Regions from separate parts of the Brevibacillus gelatini genome, predicted to be linked through region 3. Evidence: riboswitches for the same ligand, from Rfam matches in the RefSeq annotation. Region 3 holds a riboswitch; each other region holds the start of a gene.
What was found. A riboswitch is a leader RNA that binds a small molecule or an ion and turns the genes downstream of it on or off. The one in region 3 is predicted to bind thiamine pyrophosphate.

Region 1: it holds a riboswitch for thiamine pyrophosphate, as region 3 does, so the genes downstream of both, thiO (glycine oxidase ThiO) here and thiC (phosphomethylpyrimidine synthase ThiC) in region 3, are expected to answer to the same signal.
Region 2: it holds a riboswitch for thiamine pyrophosphate, as region 3 does, so the genes downstream of both, thiS (sulfur carrier protein ThiS) here and thiC (phosphomethylpyrimidine synthase ThiC) in region 3, are expected to answer to the same signal.

Annotation. Positions count from the first base shown of each region.
Region 1 covers NZ_CP154342.1:766,286-771,040, forward strand. The annotation lists gene AAFJ72_RS03965 (YqkE family protein) at 1-43, shown strand, start outside; gene AAFJ72_RS03970 (hypothetical protein) at 43-189, shown strand; gene AAFJ72_RS03975 (hypothetical protein) at 240-416, shown strand; partial or broken gene AAFJ72_RS03980 (glucose-6-phosphate isomerase) at 605-1,954, shown strand; gene AAFJ72_RS03985 (excisionase family DNA-binding protein) at 1,976-2,194, shown strand; TPP riboswitch at 2,273-2,389, shown strand; gene thiO (glycine oxidase ThiO) at 2,512-3,648, shown strand; gene AAFJ72_RS03995 (hypothetical protein) at 3,728-4,618, shown strand.
Region 2 covers NZ_CP154342.1:2,437,819-2,442,573, reverse strand. The annotation lists gene AAFJ72_RS11620 (alanyl-tRNA editing protein) at 262-1,473, shown strand; gene kapB (sporulation phosphorelay system protein KapB) at 1,551-1,934, shown strand; TPP riboswitch at 1,976-2,086, shown strand; gene thiS (sulfur carrier protein ThiS) at 2,308-2,511, shown strand; gene AAFJ72_RS11605 (thiazole synthase) at 2,517-3,287, shown strand; gene AAFJ72_RS11600 (acetylornithine deacetylase) at 3,289-4,575, shown strand; gene tenA (thiaminase II) at 4,585-4,755, shown strand, end outside.
Region 3 covers NZ_CP154342.1:2,756,573-2,761,327, reverse strand. The annotation lists gene AAFJ72_RS13225 (DNA ligase) at 1-235, opposite strand, end outside; gene AAFJ72_RS13220 (DUF1904 family protein) at 668-997, shown strand; gene AAFJ72_RS13215 (hypothetical protein) at 1,066-1,236, opposite strand; gene thiC (phosphomethylpyrimidine synthase ThiC) at 1,258-3,009, opposite strand; TPP riboswitch at 3,160-3,270, opposite strand; gene AAFJ72_RS13205 (cation diffusion facilitator family transporter) at 3,522-4,400, shown strand; gene AAFJ72_RS13200 (IS1182 family transposase) at 4,519-4,755, opposite strand, start outside.

The DNA of each region.
Region 1 (4,755 bases), 2.0 Mb from region 3:
GCTGGATGAATATGAGAAAAAAGGCGGAGGCAAGTACAGCTAATGCGCGAAGAACGGCAGACGGATCGACCGGATACGTCGAAAAACGGCCTGATGAAAAAGCGGCAGCTCGCACTCAAGGATGAGTCGATCAAGCAGCGCAGCCGGCAAGTGCTTGGCCGATTAGGGAAAAAGCAGCCCAAGGAGTGATTTTTTCCCCTTCTTCCCCATATAGCTAGGAGAGGGGAAGGAGGGAGATCATGGGGACAATCCTGCTCCTGCTCAGTCTCCTCTGTGTAGCGGTAGGCACCTGGAAGCTGAGCGGTATCTACAAGGCAGACAAGGGTGACAGCAAAACGCTCTGGTGGACAGTCGCAAGTGTCGGGATTGCGCTCTTTTTTCTTTTAAAGCTGATGACAGATACGTATCCAACATAAACATGCACCTGTTGTTTCAAGCTGCACAGGTGCATGTTTTTTATTCGCAGCAAAGCGCGGTTTTTGTTTGTTTTTGACGAATTATACACAATTTTCTCGCTTTTTGTGATATTTTGACGGAAAATCACTTTCCGGCTTCTGACGTGATAAGATGAAGGAAATAGATGATGTGCTTTGGGAGGGAAGCCATGAACCAAGCGATTCGATTTGATTACTCTAATGCACGCCCTTTTGTGAGACAGCATGAATGGGAACAGCTTGCACCAGCAATCGGGCAGGCGCATGAAATGTTGCACAAAAGAACGGGTCCAGGCAGGGACTATCTCGGTTGGGTTGATTGGCCGCAGAGGTATGACCGCGACGAGTACGAGCGGATTCGCCAGGCGGCGGCACGTATCCAGGCTGATTCGGATGTGCTTTTGGTAATTGGAATCGGGGGTTCATATTTAGGGGCAAAAGCTGTACTGGACATTTTGGGCCACAGTTTTTACAATTTATTGCCGAAGTCGAAGCGGCGTTTTCCGGAAATTTATTTTGTCGGGAATAACATCAGCCCGGTTTATATCTCTCATCTGATGGACGTGATCGAAGGAAAAGATGTGTCCATCAATGTCATCTCGAAGTCGGGCACGACGACGGAGCCCGCGATCGCTTTTCGGCTGCTGCGCAACTGGCTTGTGAACAAGTACGGACGCGAACAGGCGAGGAAGCGCATCTATATTACGACGGACAAAACGCGTGGCGCCCTGAAAAAACTTGCCGAGGACGAAGGCTACGAGAGCTTTGTCATTCCGGACGATATAGGCGGACGTTTTTCCGTGTTGACTGCGGTTGGACTGTTGCCGATCGCAGTGAGCGGAGCAGATGTGGATGCGCTGATGAAGGGAGCGCAGGACGCGTGCGAGCGCTACAAGGTCATGGATCTGTACGAAAATCCGTGCTACCAGTATGCGGCCATTCGCAATGCGCTGTACCGCAAAGGCAAAACCGTGGAGCTTCTGGTCAGCTACGAACCGCAATTCCGTTATTTTTTGGAGTGGTGGAAGCAGCTTTTCGGGGAGTCGGAAGGCAAGGACGGCAAAGGAATTTTTCCCGCGTCCGCCGAGTTTTCCGCGGACTTGCACTCGTTGGGGCAGTACATACAGGACGGCATGCGGCAGTTGTTTGAAACCGTTGTAACCGTGAACAAGCCCGCCGTTGACGTCACCGTACAGGAGGACCCGCTGGATGTGGACGGGTTGAACTTCCTGTCCGGCAAGCGGATGGGTTTTGTCAATAAAAAGGCTTTCGAGGGAACGGTACTGGCCCATGTAGACGGCGGCGTACCGAACCTGCTTGTGGAAATGCCAGAGGCGACAGCGTATCACCTTGGTGCCCTGATTTACTTTTTTGAAAAGGCGTGCGGGATCAGCGGCTATTTGTTAGGAGTCAACCCGTTCGATCAGCCCGGGGTGGAGGCGTACAAGGCCAACATGTTCGCCCTTCTGGGAAAACCTGGATTCGAGCAGCAGAAAGCGGAACTGGAGGCAAGATTGCGCGAGAACAAAACGTATTTGACTGTGGAGGAGACGGCGGCGTATTTGGAGCTTCCTGAAACGTTTATTTTGGAAAAAATTCATCAGGGCAAAATCCGCGCTCTCCACGACGGAAATGAGTATATCATCAACAAGGAGCAGTTCAACCACCATCTGGAGGAAATACGCAAGCTTCGCGAGTTCGAGGAAGCGGAGCGTCACGAGACGATTCCGGAAAGCTACGATGTAAAAGACGAAGACTAGGGAGCAGGATGAAGAGAGAGCATCTTGTCAGATCACAGCCAAGAGGACTATACTTGGTGGGTGAACGAAAATAAAAGATCAAGCAACTCGGGGAGTCCTTCATGCGGGGCTGAGAGGACGGAAGCGAACGACCGTCGACCCATTGCACCTGATCCGGATCATGCCGGCGCAGGGATACGGTTGCCGGCAAACAGCGCTTTATTCTTGGTTTACATGCGTATGAAGCCCGCCTTTTCCTGCGAAGGAAAGGGAGGGCTTTTTCTTTTTGCTTTAGGAAATGGCCCCGCAGAGATTACAACAGCGAGGAGAGAAACAAATTGAGCGATTGTCTCGTAGTGGGTGGAGGAATTATCGGATTAAGTCTGGCTTATGAGCTGTCACGAAGAGGGATGAGCGTAACGCTGGTCGAGCAGGACGAATGGGGCGGTCAGGCGTCTTCTGCTGCGGCGGGGATGCTTGCGCCCTTGAAGGAGTTTGCAGCCCCAGGCCCGATGCTCGATCTGGGCATGACGTCCCTGGCCTGTTATCCACAGTGGGCAGCCGAACTGGAGGAGTTTACCGGAGGGGACGTCCAGCTCAGCCTGGAAGGGCTGCTCACGGTTGCGCTCAACGATGACGAGCAGGAACAGCTTTTGGCGAAGTACCTTTGGCAAAAAGAAGCGGGGTACAGCGTTCACTTTTTGACGGAACGCCAGCAACTGGCTGAGGTGGAGCCGCTTTTGACCGAACAGGCGCAGGCAGCCATTTACTCTCCGTATGAAGGTCATATCAACAACCGCATGCTGCTGCGCGCGCTTGTGACAGCGTGTCGGCTGCAAGGCGTCGTGCTGCACGCAGGCTGTGTCGTGAGCGGCATAGCGGTAAAAGGCGGCCGGGTAGTCGGCGTGGAGAGCTCGCTTGGGCCGCTGCGGGCAACGCAAACGATCATCACGTCAGGCGCGTGGGCGGGCATCATGCTGGAAATGCTCGGCGTATCGGTTCCCGTTCGCCCGGTTCGCGGCCAGATCGCGGCCGTTTCCTCCGCAGGCATCCCGCTGCGCACCGTCATTTTTGGCACATCGGGCTACATCACCCCGAAAAAGGACGGCAAAATCGTCATCGGCGCGACCGAAGACGAAAGCGGCTTTCAGCGCGAGGTCACATTGGCTGGCTTGGCCAGCGTCCTGAACGGCGTCATGCCGTATGTGCCAGCCTTGCACAGTGCCGCTTTTCTGGAGGCGTGGGGCGGACTGCGGCCCGCTACGGCAGATGGCAAGCCGCTGCTTGGTCCTGTGCCCGGTTGGGACGGGCTTTCCATTGCCGGCGGGCATTTCCGCAACGGCATCCTGCTGTCCCCGGTAACAGCGAAATGGATGGCGGACTACCTGGAAAAAGGCGAGACGGAGCGCCTGACACCGTTTTTGCCTTCCCGTTTTCTCGCGGAAACAGACCAAGCGCAGCACAAAATGGGCTAGTCCGGACTGCAAACCGGTACACCTCCCCATGGGCACCTGTATATGGTAATAAAGAAACACCAGAAGGGGAGGAGTTTCCATGCAGTCTGAGAAAAAGCTGTACCAGGCTGACGTCCAGACGGTCAGCTTGATAAAAGATATGCGTGAAAATGTGCAAAACATATGCAAGGAACACATCGAAAAAAAGGTGCGCATCGAAGCGATTGACGGCCAGGTTTTTGAAGGGGTGATCGTGGATATTGACGATCAGAACGTATACGTGGAAGTGGACGATCCCGATGCAGAGGAAGACGGCTACGAGATCGAAGAGGTAGCCAGCCGCAAATCGCATGGAGACTGGGACGGGTACCCGAATTGGACTCCCTATGGCTATCCGTATGGCGGGTATCAGGCGTTTGGCGATGTCAGTCCGCTTGGCAGCAGCAGCCAGCCCAATCGGCCTCCTGCCGGTCAAGTCAGCCCTTACGCGGAAGATTGCTATCCATACGCTCCGATCAGCCCATTCGGCAGTCCGACACATCCCTATGGGCAGGTAAGCCCGTTTGGCAGCCCAGGCCAGCCGTACGGGCAAATGAGTCCGTTTGGCAGCCCAGGTGTGCCGTATGGGCAGGTGAGTCCGTTTGGCAGCCCAGGTGTGCCGTATGGGCAGGTGAGCCCGTTTGGGAGTCCGGGTCAGCCGCATGGGCAAGTGAGTCCGTTTGGCAGTCCCAGCTTTCCGTATGGCCAGGTGAGTCCGTATGGCGAGGGCGCTCCTTTCGTCAGCCCGTATTCCGGATTCAATCCGTACATGTCGCCATTCCCACCGTTCCCGCCCTACCCGCCGCAGTCGTTTTACCCGTTTCCACCACCGCCGCCGCCACCTCCGGCTGCAGTCGTCGTGCCAAGGAAAAAACGCCGCCGTCCGTGCCGAAGAGGCAAAAAAATCATCCCACTCGCCTTGTTTACGCTTTTGACGATCGCACTGCTCTAAAACGTGAAAGCATCGAGCGATCAAGCCTCTTGCCAACCGCAGTTCCGGCAGCGAGGCTTGTTGCTCGTTTTGCCTGCCCTCGCCTGTGAGTACAACCTGCTGTTTCGGCGCACACTACCAGTAGCATGTAACGAAGG
Region 2 (4,755 bases), 320 kb from region 3:
GGAATGGATTCTTCGCTCTTCGCCAGCACAGGAGCACTTCTTCGCCGTCAATGGATTGCTGTTGTTTGCTTTGCGCGCGTTTTTTTGATCCATCTCGGAGAAAGTGCGCTTCGATTTTTGAAAAAACGAGAGTTCTTTACGTACATAGGGCAACAAGTTGTTCGATCACTTTTCTATCCATATATGAGCACCCCTGGCGGGAGATAATGGCCGGAAGGAAAAAGCAAATCGCTTTTTACTCCCCGGCGGCAAGGAGCAAAAATGAAAGACAGAATCTATTATCAAGATGCGTATGTGAGAAAGTTTACGGCGCAAGTAATCAGGCAAGGGCGGGAAGAGGACGGTACGCCGTACGCCGTGCTCAGCCAGACGGCGTTTTACCCGACGGGAGGCGGACAGCCTGCCGATCTGGGCACGCTTGGAGATTGTCGGGTCATTGACGTGGAAGAAGTAGCGGGCGAGGTGCGTCATCGGCTGGAAGCTCCGCTACCGGAGGACTGCACGGAAGTGATCGGTCAGATCGATTGGGACCGCCGCTTCGATCACATGCAGCAGCATGCCGGACAGCATATTTTGTCCGCCGCGTTTCTGGAAGTAGTGCAGGCGGAGACGGTCGCGTTTCACCTGGGAAAAGAACGCGTAACAATCGACGTCCGCCTGGATGAACTGACACCGGACGTATGGGAAGCGGTCGAGCAGCGGGCCAATCAGGTCGTGCTGGAAAATCATCCGATCATCGCCCGGTTTGTCGATGACGAGGAGCTGGCTACACTGCCATTGAAAAAACAGCCGACGGTCACGGAAAATGTTCGCGTCGTCATCATCCCGGAGTACGACTACAATCCGTGCGGTGGCACACATCCTGCGCGCACAGGCGAAGTGGGCATGATAAAAATTCTCGGCTGGGAGCGCCATCGCGGAAACATCCGGCTGGAGTTCATCTGCGGCTTGCGCGCTTTGCGGGACTATACACGCAAGCAGGTGGCCGTGCGTGAACTGGCGAAGCTTTTTGCAACCAGTGAAGCAGACCTGATCGTGCAGGCAGAGCGCGTGCTGGCTGAACGGGACAGCTTGAAAGCAAGACTCGCCGATGCCGAAAAGCAACTGCTGGAAAGCGAAGTCCGAAAGCAGCTTGACGTGGCAGAGCAAGTGGGAGCAGCGCGGGTCATCACACGAGTTTTCCCGGACAAAACCATTCAGCAGCTGCAGCAGTTCGCCCAGCTTGCGGTCGCGGAGGCGCCGGACGTCGTATGCTTGCTGGCCGCCGCGACTGACGAGAAGACCCAGCTTGTATTTGCGCGGGGTCAGGCCGTGAACGTTGCTGTCAATCAGCTAATCAAGGAGACGCTGCCGCTGATTGCCGGAAAAGGCGGCGGCAATCCGGCGATGGCGCAGGGCGGCGGTCAACCAGCGTCTGCTGCGGACGAAGTGCTGGCACATGCCCGCAAGCTGCTTGCCGAGTCCCTGGTCTGACGGACGAGTCTCGATTCGCGGCCAGGCCGTTCATGCCTGGCCTTCACGATGATGGTTGATGCAAGGAGGAAATGACAATGCTATGGAATCCCGGTGACAAAGTTCGCGTGACGCAGCGGACAGGAGAGTATATTGCGGAAGTGCTGGAAATTCACGATACGAAGTTGTTGGTCAAGGTGCTGGCGGTGACGAAATACCCGCAGCAGGGCGACCTGCATACGTCCTACGAGGTGGATGTGCCGCTGTTTCACGAGCGCCCGGCACTCTCCTACCAGGAAAAATTCATGACCCCGGCCGCATCCGCCATCCGCTACAACGGCGAAGTGCCCGACTACAAAGAGTCTGTGCGCAAGGCGATGGAGCGGGAAATGGAGAAGCTGAAAAAAATGGCGGCCTGGTCCGAACGTTGCCTGGCTGTACTGGAATCGATGTACAAGGAAACCTTTACAAACACGAAATAGAATGGTACTGTAATACTCGAATGTACGACAATTTCATAGGTTTACTACCAAACGGGGGCCGAGCATCGTCGGCTGAGATTGTAACGAGTGTGTTACTGACCGTTGAACCTGACCTGGGTCATGCCAGCGGAGGAAGAGGTATAGGAATCGATTTCACGGTGCGGCAGTGGCGGCGTATTTGCCGGAAAACTGTTGCCAGATGATGAGATCCACTCAACCATCCCACGGCGGATGGTTTTTTTGCTTCCATCTGTCCGAGCGGATACGGATGGGTTACGCATACGGCTTCCACCGTTTGACTGGAGTGACTTCCGGCAGGCGAGGGAAGCCGTTTTTTATCCCTCGACAGGTGCCATCAAGAAGGAGGAATACAATGGTTGTTGTGCTGAACGGAAAAACAGCAGAGCTGTCGGCTGAAATCAACACAGTCCGCGACCTGCTCGCTTCGTATTCCCTGCAGGAGAAGATTGTCGTCGTGGAGCGCAACGGAGAAATCATCGACCGCTCCCGGTATGAACAAACACCGATTGCAGACGGAGACCGCATCGAAATCGTTCATTTTGTCGGAGGAGGATGACCAGCATGGATACATTGAAAATTGGCCCTTACGAGTTTCGTTCCCGCCTGTTGCTTGGGACCGGAAAATTCGCAGATTTGGAAACACAAGGAAAAGCAGTCGAGGTGTCGGAAGCGGAAATTTTGACGTTTGCGATTCGCCGTCTCAATTTGGAAAATCCGCAAGAGCCGAACTTTTTGGAACAGCTCGACCTGAAAAAATTCACTCTGCTGCCGAACACAGCGGGAGCGTACACGGCGGAGGAAGCGGTGCGCATCGCCCGTCTGGCGAAGGCTTCCGGCTTGTGTGACATGATTAAGGTAGAAGTTATTGGCGACCCGAAAACATTGCTGCCTGACCCGATTGGCACGCTGGAAGCGTCGAAAATTTTGGTTGAGGAAGGCTTTATCGTGCTGACCTACACCAACGACGATCCGATTCTCGCCAAGCGCTTGCAGGAGGTAGGCGTGCATGCTGTCATGCCGGGCGCATCCCCGATTGGCTCCGGACAAGGCATCCTCAACGAAAACAACCTCCGCTTCATCATCGAGGACGCCAAAGTGCCTGTGATCGTGGACGCAGGCATCGGTTCGCCAGCCGATTGTGCGAAAGCGATGGAGCTGGGCGCTGACGGCGTGCTGCTGAATACGGCTGTCGCGCTCGCCGACAATCCGGTGTTGATGGCCGAAGCGATGAAGCTTGGAGTGGAAGCGGGACGCAAAGGGTTCCTCGCAGGACGGATCGCGAAAAAGCGCTACGCGTCGGCGAGCAGCCCGACCGAAGGGATGATCGAGTAGCGTGGACCGACTGACAGAAGCGGTAGAAGCGATTGCCAGCCGCAAAGAAGAGCTGTTTGCCCTTTTGGCAGAGCTCGTTTCCCATCCGACTGTGAGTCCGCCAGCGCGAAACAGCGATGCGGCGCAAACCGTACTCGCCAATCGGCTTGCGGCCATTGGCTTTGAGGTTGATCGCTGGACCGTGTACCCCGGCGACGACAATATCGTCGGACGACTGCCGGGCAGTGCTCCTGCCAAGGCGAACAGCCTGATTGTCAACGGGCACATCGACGTCGCAGAAGTCGGCGACGATGCGAGCTGGACGTATCCGCCGTTTTCCTTGACCCGCGGCGCAGACGGGCGGCTGTACGGACGCGGTGTAGCCGACATGAAGGGCGGACTGGCGGCAAGCCTGTTCGCCATCCAGATGCTGCGCGAGCACGGCGTCGAGCTGGCAGGCGATTTGCTGTTCCAATCGGTGATTGGCGAGGAAGCGGGCGAAGCCGGAACGTTGGCTGCGCTCGAACGCCGCTATCAGGCGGACTACGCTGTTGTCGTCGACACGAGCAACCTGCACATGCAAGGGCAGGGCGGTGTCATTACCGGCTGGATCACGATTGAGAGCCCGACGACCTTGCACGACGGGATGCGGGCACGGACGATCCATGCAGGAGGTGGTGTGCGCGGCGCGTCTGCCATCGAGAAAATGGCGAAAATCATCACGGCGCTGCAGGAGCTGGAGCGGGACTGGGCTGTGATGAAGGCGTACCCCGGTTTCCCGGCTGGCAGCAATACGATCAATCCTGCCGTAATCGAGGGCGGACGTCATGCTGCGTTCATTGCGGATCGCTGCGCGCTCTGGATTACCGCTCACTTTTACCCGAACGAATCGTATGAACAGATCATTCGCGAAATCGAAGACCATGTCGGACGGGCAGCAGCGGCAGATGTGTGGCTGCGCGACCATCCTCCCGTCTTTCGCTGGGGCGGTCGCTCCATGATCGAGGAGCGCGGGGAAATTTTTCCGTCCCTGGAGCTGGATACAAAGCATCCGGCCCTGGCGCAGCTGCAAGCCGCCTATGAGAGCGAGCTGCACGAGGCGCCTGTGGTGGACATGTCGACCACCGTCACGGACGCGGGCTGGTTCGCGCATGCCGGCATTCCCGCTGTGCTGTTCGGTCCGGGCGAGCTGAAGTACGCCCATGCTGTCGACGAGTCGATTGATCCAAAACAGCTTGTCCGCTTTGCCCAGATCATGGCCCGCTTCATCGCCAGCTGGTGCAATACGCCAAAGGAAGAGAAGGAGTGAAAAGAGAGCATGGCAACCTTTACAGACCGATTGTTGCGCAGTGTGGCTCCGATCTGGGAGCGCGTTCACCAGCATCCGTTCGTAACGGGTCTCGGTGACGGCACGCTGCCTGTGGAGTCGTTCAAATTTTACCTGAAGCAGGACTACATCTATCTGATTGATTACGCCAAAATGTTCGCA
Region 3 (4,755 bases):
TGACCTCGCCATCGAGGATGACAGATTGAGCTCGGCAATACTCGGAGATCGCAGCAATCTCGGGGTAATGCAGTGTGCGCTCGTTAGTCTTTCGGTTATACAGCTTGACGGAGCGGCCGTCGTAGTACGTCAAGAGCCTGATGCCGTCCCATTTGACCTGTGCGATCCACTCGGGGCCTTCGGCGATTTCATCCGTCGTCGTCGGCTCGAATGGAATAACCGGCGTAAGCTTCATGGTAGCCTCCTGTATGTGTATTGTACTTGCCATTTGTACCGTGTCACGATTTGCCTTCGTCTATGCACATGTCGGGACGGAGGGTATTACATGAATTTTTACGAAACTTTTTTATTGATTAAGTATTGTATTTGCGTTATACTAAGGGACAGTTCACGAATCACCATACACGATCGAAAACGCGTTGGAAAAAGTATGGATGGACTATATCTGGCTGACTCGCAACCTCCTGTCGTGGTACGTCCACCACAAGCTCGCAAGGAGAGAGTTGTTTTTCGGATATAGTCCTTTTTTTGTCTTCTGGCGCTTTATTCTTTTTCTTCATTGATGCAGAAATAGACTGTAGTTTATAATTGCTAAGGTAATGATTTTGGGAACTGTTTCAGCGCCGCTGCTGTCGGCAGCTGTCCGTTCCGGAAAGAAGGAATTGACTTGCCATTTCTTCGCTTTAAAGGCTTTGAAAAAGAAAAGCTGCAATCGGTATCCCCCCTTATCATAGAAGAGTTTGCCCGCATCGCAGAAGTGAGCGAGGAAAAGGTCAAGCTGGAGCTGCTTCTGGTCGAGCAGTTGACGAATAGTCCGCTGTCCTTGGAAATCATGATGTTTCCCAGGGAGCAAAGGCAACACGATGAAATAGCCAGCACGATGAACCGGATTTTGCAAAAACAAGGTTTCACGAATGTCCATATTTTCTTTATCCTGCTGTCGCCTGAGCTGTATTACAAGGAAGGGCTGCCTTTGCAAGTCAAAAGCTCAGGTTGATCCGAACAAAAGAACAGACCGCTCTCCCTGAACGGAACTGCCGTTCAAGGAGAGCGGTCTTTTTTTACCTAATAATAGAGACTTTCCGTTTGCAGACATTTGGTGCAGGTGCGGGCGAGCGGGGTCTCGATGAACTCATGCTCACATTCATTTTGCAAAAGGTGCAATTGGCGTTTCAGACGTTCAAGGTCACCCTCCAGGCGAGCGATCTCTGCTCGCAAGCGCAAAGCTTCCTTCACTTGCCAGCCACCTCCGGGGACTTATTTGTACAGTTGGCTTCCCTGGTCGCGAAATTCGCGGGCTTTTTCTTGCAGACCCGCTGCGATGGCCGCAGGATCGATCTCCTCCTGCTCCTGTGCCTGGTTGCGGATGTCGTGCGAGATTTTCATGCTGCAAAATTTCGGACCGCACATCGAGCAAAAGTGTGCGGACTTCGCTGCTTCGGCAGGCAGTGTCTCGTCGTGGTATTCGCGGGCGCGCTCGGGGTCGAGCGAGAGGTTGAACTGATCGTTCCAGCGAAACTCGAAGCGGGCTTTGGACAGGGCATCGTCGCGCTGTTTCGCTCGCGGGTGGCCTTTGGCCAAATCCGCTGCGTGGGCCGCAATTTTATAGGCAATGAGACCGTTGCGCACGTCTTCCTTGTTCGGCAGACCGAGATGCTCTTTGGGCGTGACGTAGCAGAGCATCGCGGTTCCAAACCAGCCGATCATCGCGGCGCCAATCGCCGACGTGATGTGGTCGTAGCCGGGGGCGATGTCTGTCGTCAGCGGCCCGAGTGTGTAAAAAGGCGCCTCGTGGCAGAGCGCAAGCTGTTTGTCCATGTTTTCGCGGATGAGGTGCATCGGCACGTGGCCGGGTCCTTCGATCATGACCTGCACATCGTGCTTCCAGGCGATTTTGGTCAGTTCCCCGAGTGTTTCCAATTCGGCAAACTGGGCTTCGTCATTCGCGTCGGCAATCGAGCCGGGGCGCAAGCCGTCGCCAAGGGAAATACTGATGTCGTACGCCTTGAGAATTTCGCAAATCTCTTCAAAATGCGTGTACAAAAAGTTTTCCTTGTGATGGGCGAGACACCACGCAGCCAGAATGGAGCCGCCGCGCGAGACGATCCCGGTCACGCGCTTCGCGGTCAGCGGAATGTAGCGGAGCAGGACGCCGGCGTGAATGGTGAAATAATCGACGCCTTGTTCCGCTTGTTCAATCAGTGTATCCCGGTAGATTTCCCAGGTCAGTTCTTCTGCTTTTCCGTTCACCTTTTCCAGCGCCTGATAGATCGGGACGGTTCCGACAGGCACAGGACTGTTGCGGATGATCCACTCGCGCGTCGTGTGGATGTGCTTTCCGGTCGACAGGTCCATGATCGTGTCCGCGCCCCAGCGCACCGACCAGATCATTTTTTCGACTTCCTCTTCCATCGACGAACTGACGGCAGAGGTGCCGATGTTGGCATTGACCTTGACGTGAAAATTCCGGCCGATAATCATCGGTTCCGCTTCCGGGTGATTGATATTGGCGGGAATGATCGCCCGGCCTGCCGCCACCTCGGCACGAACGAACTCCGGCGTGACGCCTTCGCGGATGGCGATGAACTCCATCTCCGGCGTGATGATGTTACGGCAGGCGTAGTGAAGCTGGGTGACTGTCTTGCCTGGCTTCGCCCGTCGCGGCTGATAGCCTTCGCGCGGGAAAGCGGATATTTTCTCTGCGCTGTCGAAGTTGCGAAGTCCGTCATCCACAGGCTTCGGTTCGCGGCCTGCATAGCACTCCGTATCGCCGCGTTCCTCGATCCAGCGCTGACGCACGAGCGGGAGCCCTTTTTTGATGTCGGCAACATAGCCTTCGGCGGTGTATTCGCCGCTCGTGTCGTACACGCGAATCGGCGGGTTAGGCGTGTCACCGTACAGCCCCTTGGAAGGCGATAGCGTAACTTCGCGCATCGGCACGCGAATGTCGGGGCGGCTGCCTACTTCGTATACTTTGCGGCTTCCAGGAAAAGATGAAATGGATGACATAAAAAAACCTCCTTGGCGTGGTTGCACGAAAGCGCGAACCTTGTAGGGAGGCGAAAGAGGCCCGTCGCGAAAAAACGCCGCATGGGAGCATGCGACGCCAGACGCGAGAGCAGAGAAGAGACGGGTATCGAAAAAAAGATACACGCCGCTCATCTGTCATATGGACATTCCTCCGCTGGCATTACCCAGTTCAGGTTCAACGGTCGATGGCACAGTACCATCCTCTCAGCCTGGTGATTTCCAAGCTCCCGTGCTTGTTTTTGGTTGTGATTGCAAGTTTAGGATACCGGACATGACCCGATATTGGCAAGAAAAAGTTTCCAACAAAAATTGCCGCAGGGCAACATATTTTCCCCCCTTCTATACTCGTGAATCGGACTAAAACTGTTTCTGTAGACCCACACGAATTGCGTCTGTTACGATGAAATTCGAAAACGGGAAACTGCTTTCGTACGTTCTGTTCCAAGGCTTTTTTGCGAATAGGGCGATGGAGATTTTTTGAGGTGATGAGTGTGGATGTATATTCGGATCTGAAGCAGGGAGAGCGGGGCGCGTGGGTCAGTATTATCGCCTATATTTTCTGCTCGGCGTTGAAAATAGGAGTGGCTGCGCTGACGGGCTCGGCAGCGTTGATGGCAGACGGGCTGAACAATTCGACGGACGTGGTGGCATCGATTGCGGTGCTGATCGGGCTGCGCATTGCCCGCAAGCCGCCGGATCGCGACCATCCGTACGGTCACTTTCGTGCAGAGACGATCTCTGCCTTGGTCGCGTCGTTCATCATGCTGTTTGTCGGACTGGAGGTCATTACAGGGGCAGTTCCGACGCTGTTTGATACAAACCACACGGCTCCGGACATGCTTGCGGGCTGGACGGCGCTGGCGACAGCGGCTATCATGCTGGGGGTTTATCGCTACAATCGCCAGCTCGCCGTGAAAACGAACAGCCAGGCGCTGCTCGCGGCCGCAGCCGACAATCGTTCGGACGCCTTCGTCAGCATCGGGACGTTTGTAGGAGTGGCGGGCGCCCAGTTCCAGCTCCATTGGCTCGACCCGCTGGCAGCCTTTGTGGTCGGGGTCATCATCTTGAAGACAGCGTGGGATATTTTCCGGGAGGCAACGCATCGTTTGACCGATGGCTTTGACGAGGGGCAACTGGAGAAGTTGAGGGAGACGATCGTCTCCATTCCCGGGGTGAAAGCGATCAGTGATATTAAGGCGCGTTATCACGGCAGCAGTGTACTCGTTGACGTCGTGATCCATGTCGATCCGCAGTTGAACGTAGTGGAAAGCCACACCATCACCGAAAATATCGAAGAACGGATGAAACGTGTGCACAAGATCAATACGGTTCACATTCATATTGAACCGGAACAGCAGATCGTAAAATGATAAGCAAAAAACCTGTCCGCAGCTGGAGAGCACTGCAAAAGTGCTCTCTCGGTTTTTAATAATGGGTTCATGTCAATAATTGATGCCGACGGCATCAAAAAGAATGCAGCCTTACTTCTTACGAAGCTGGCTGCATTTGCTTTATTAGCTTTACCATTCGCTTTACGTTTACAACGAATGCCGTTAAGTATGCTTGTATCCGCATACCAAATAAACCACGGTATTTTGCCCTGGTCAATCCATGAAATCTTTTTAATTCAGCATTTTTGTGCTCAATGATCCGGCGACGCTTCGATCGCTCTTTGAAGGTGGTGCTTGCCTCAAACCTCATGTGCTCTTGATAGTGCTCCGCCAC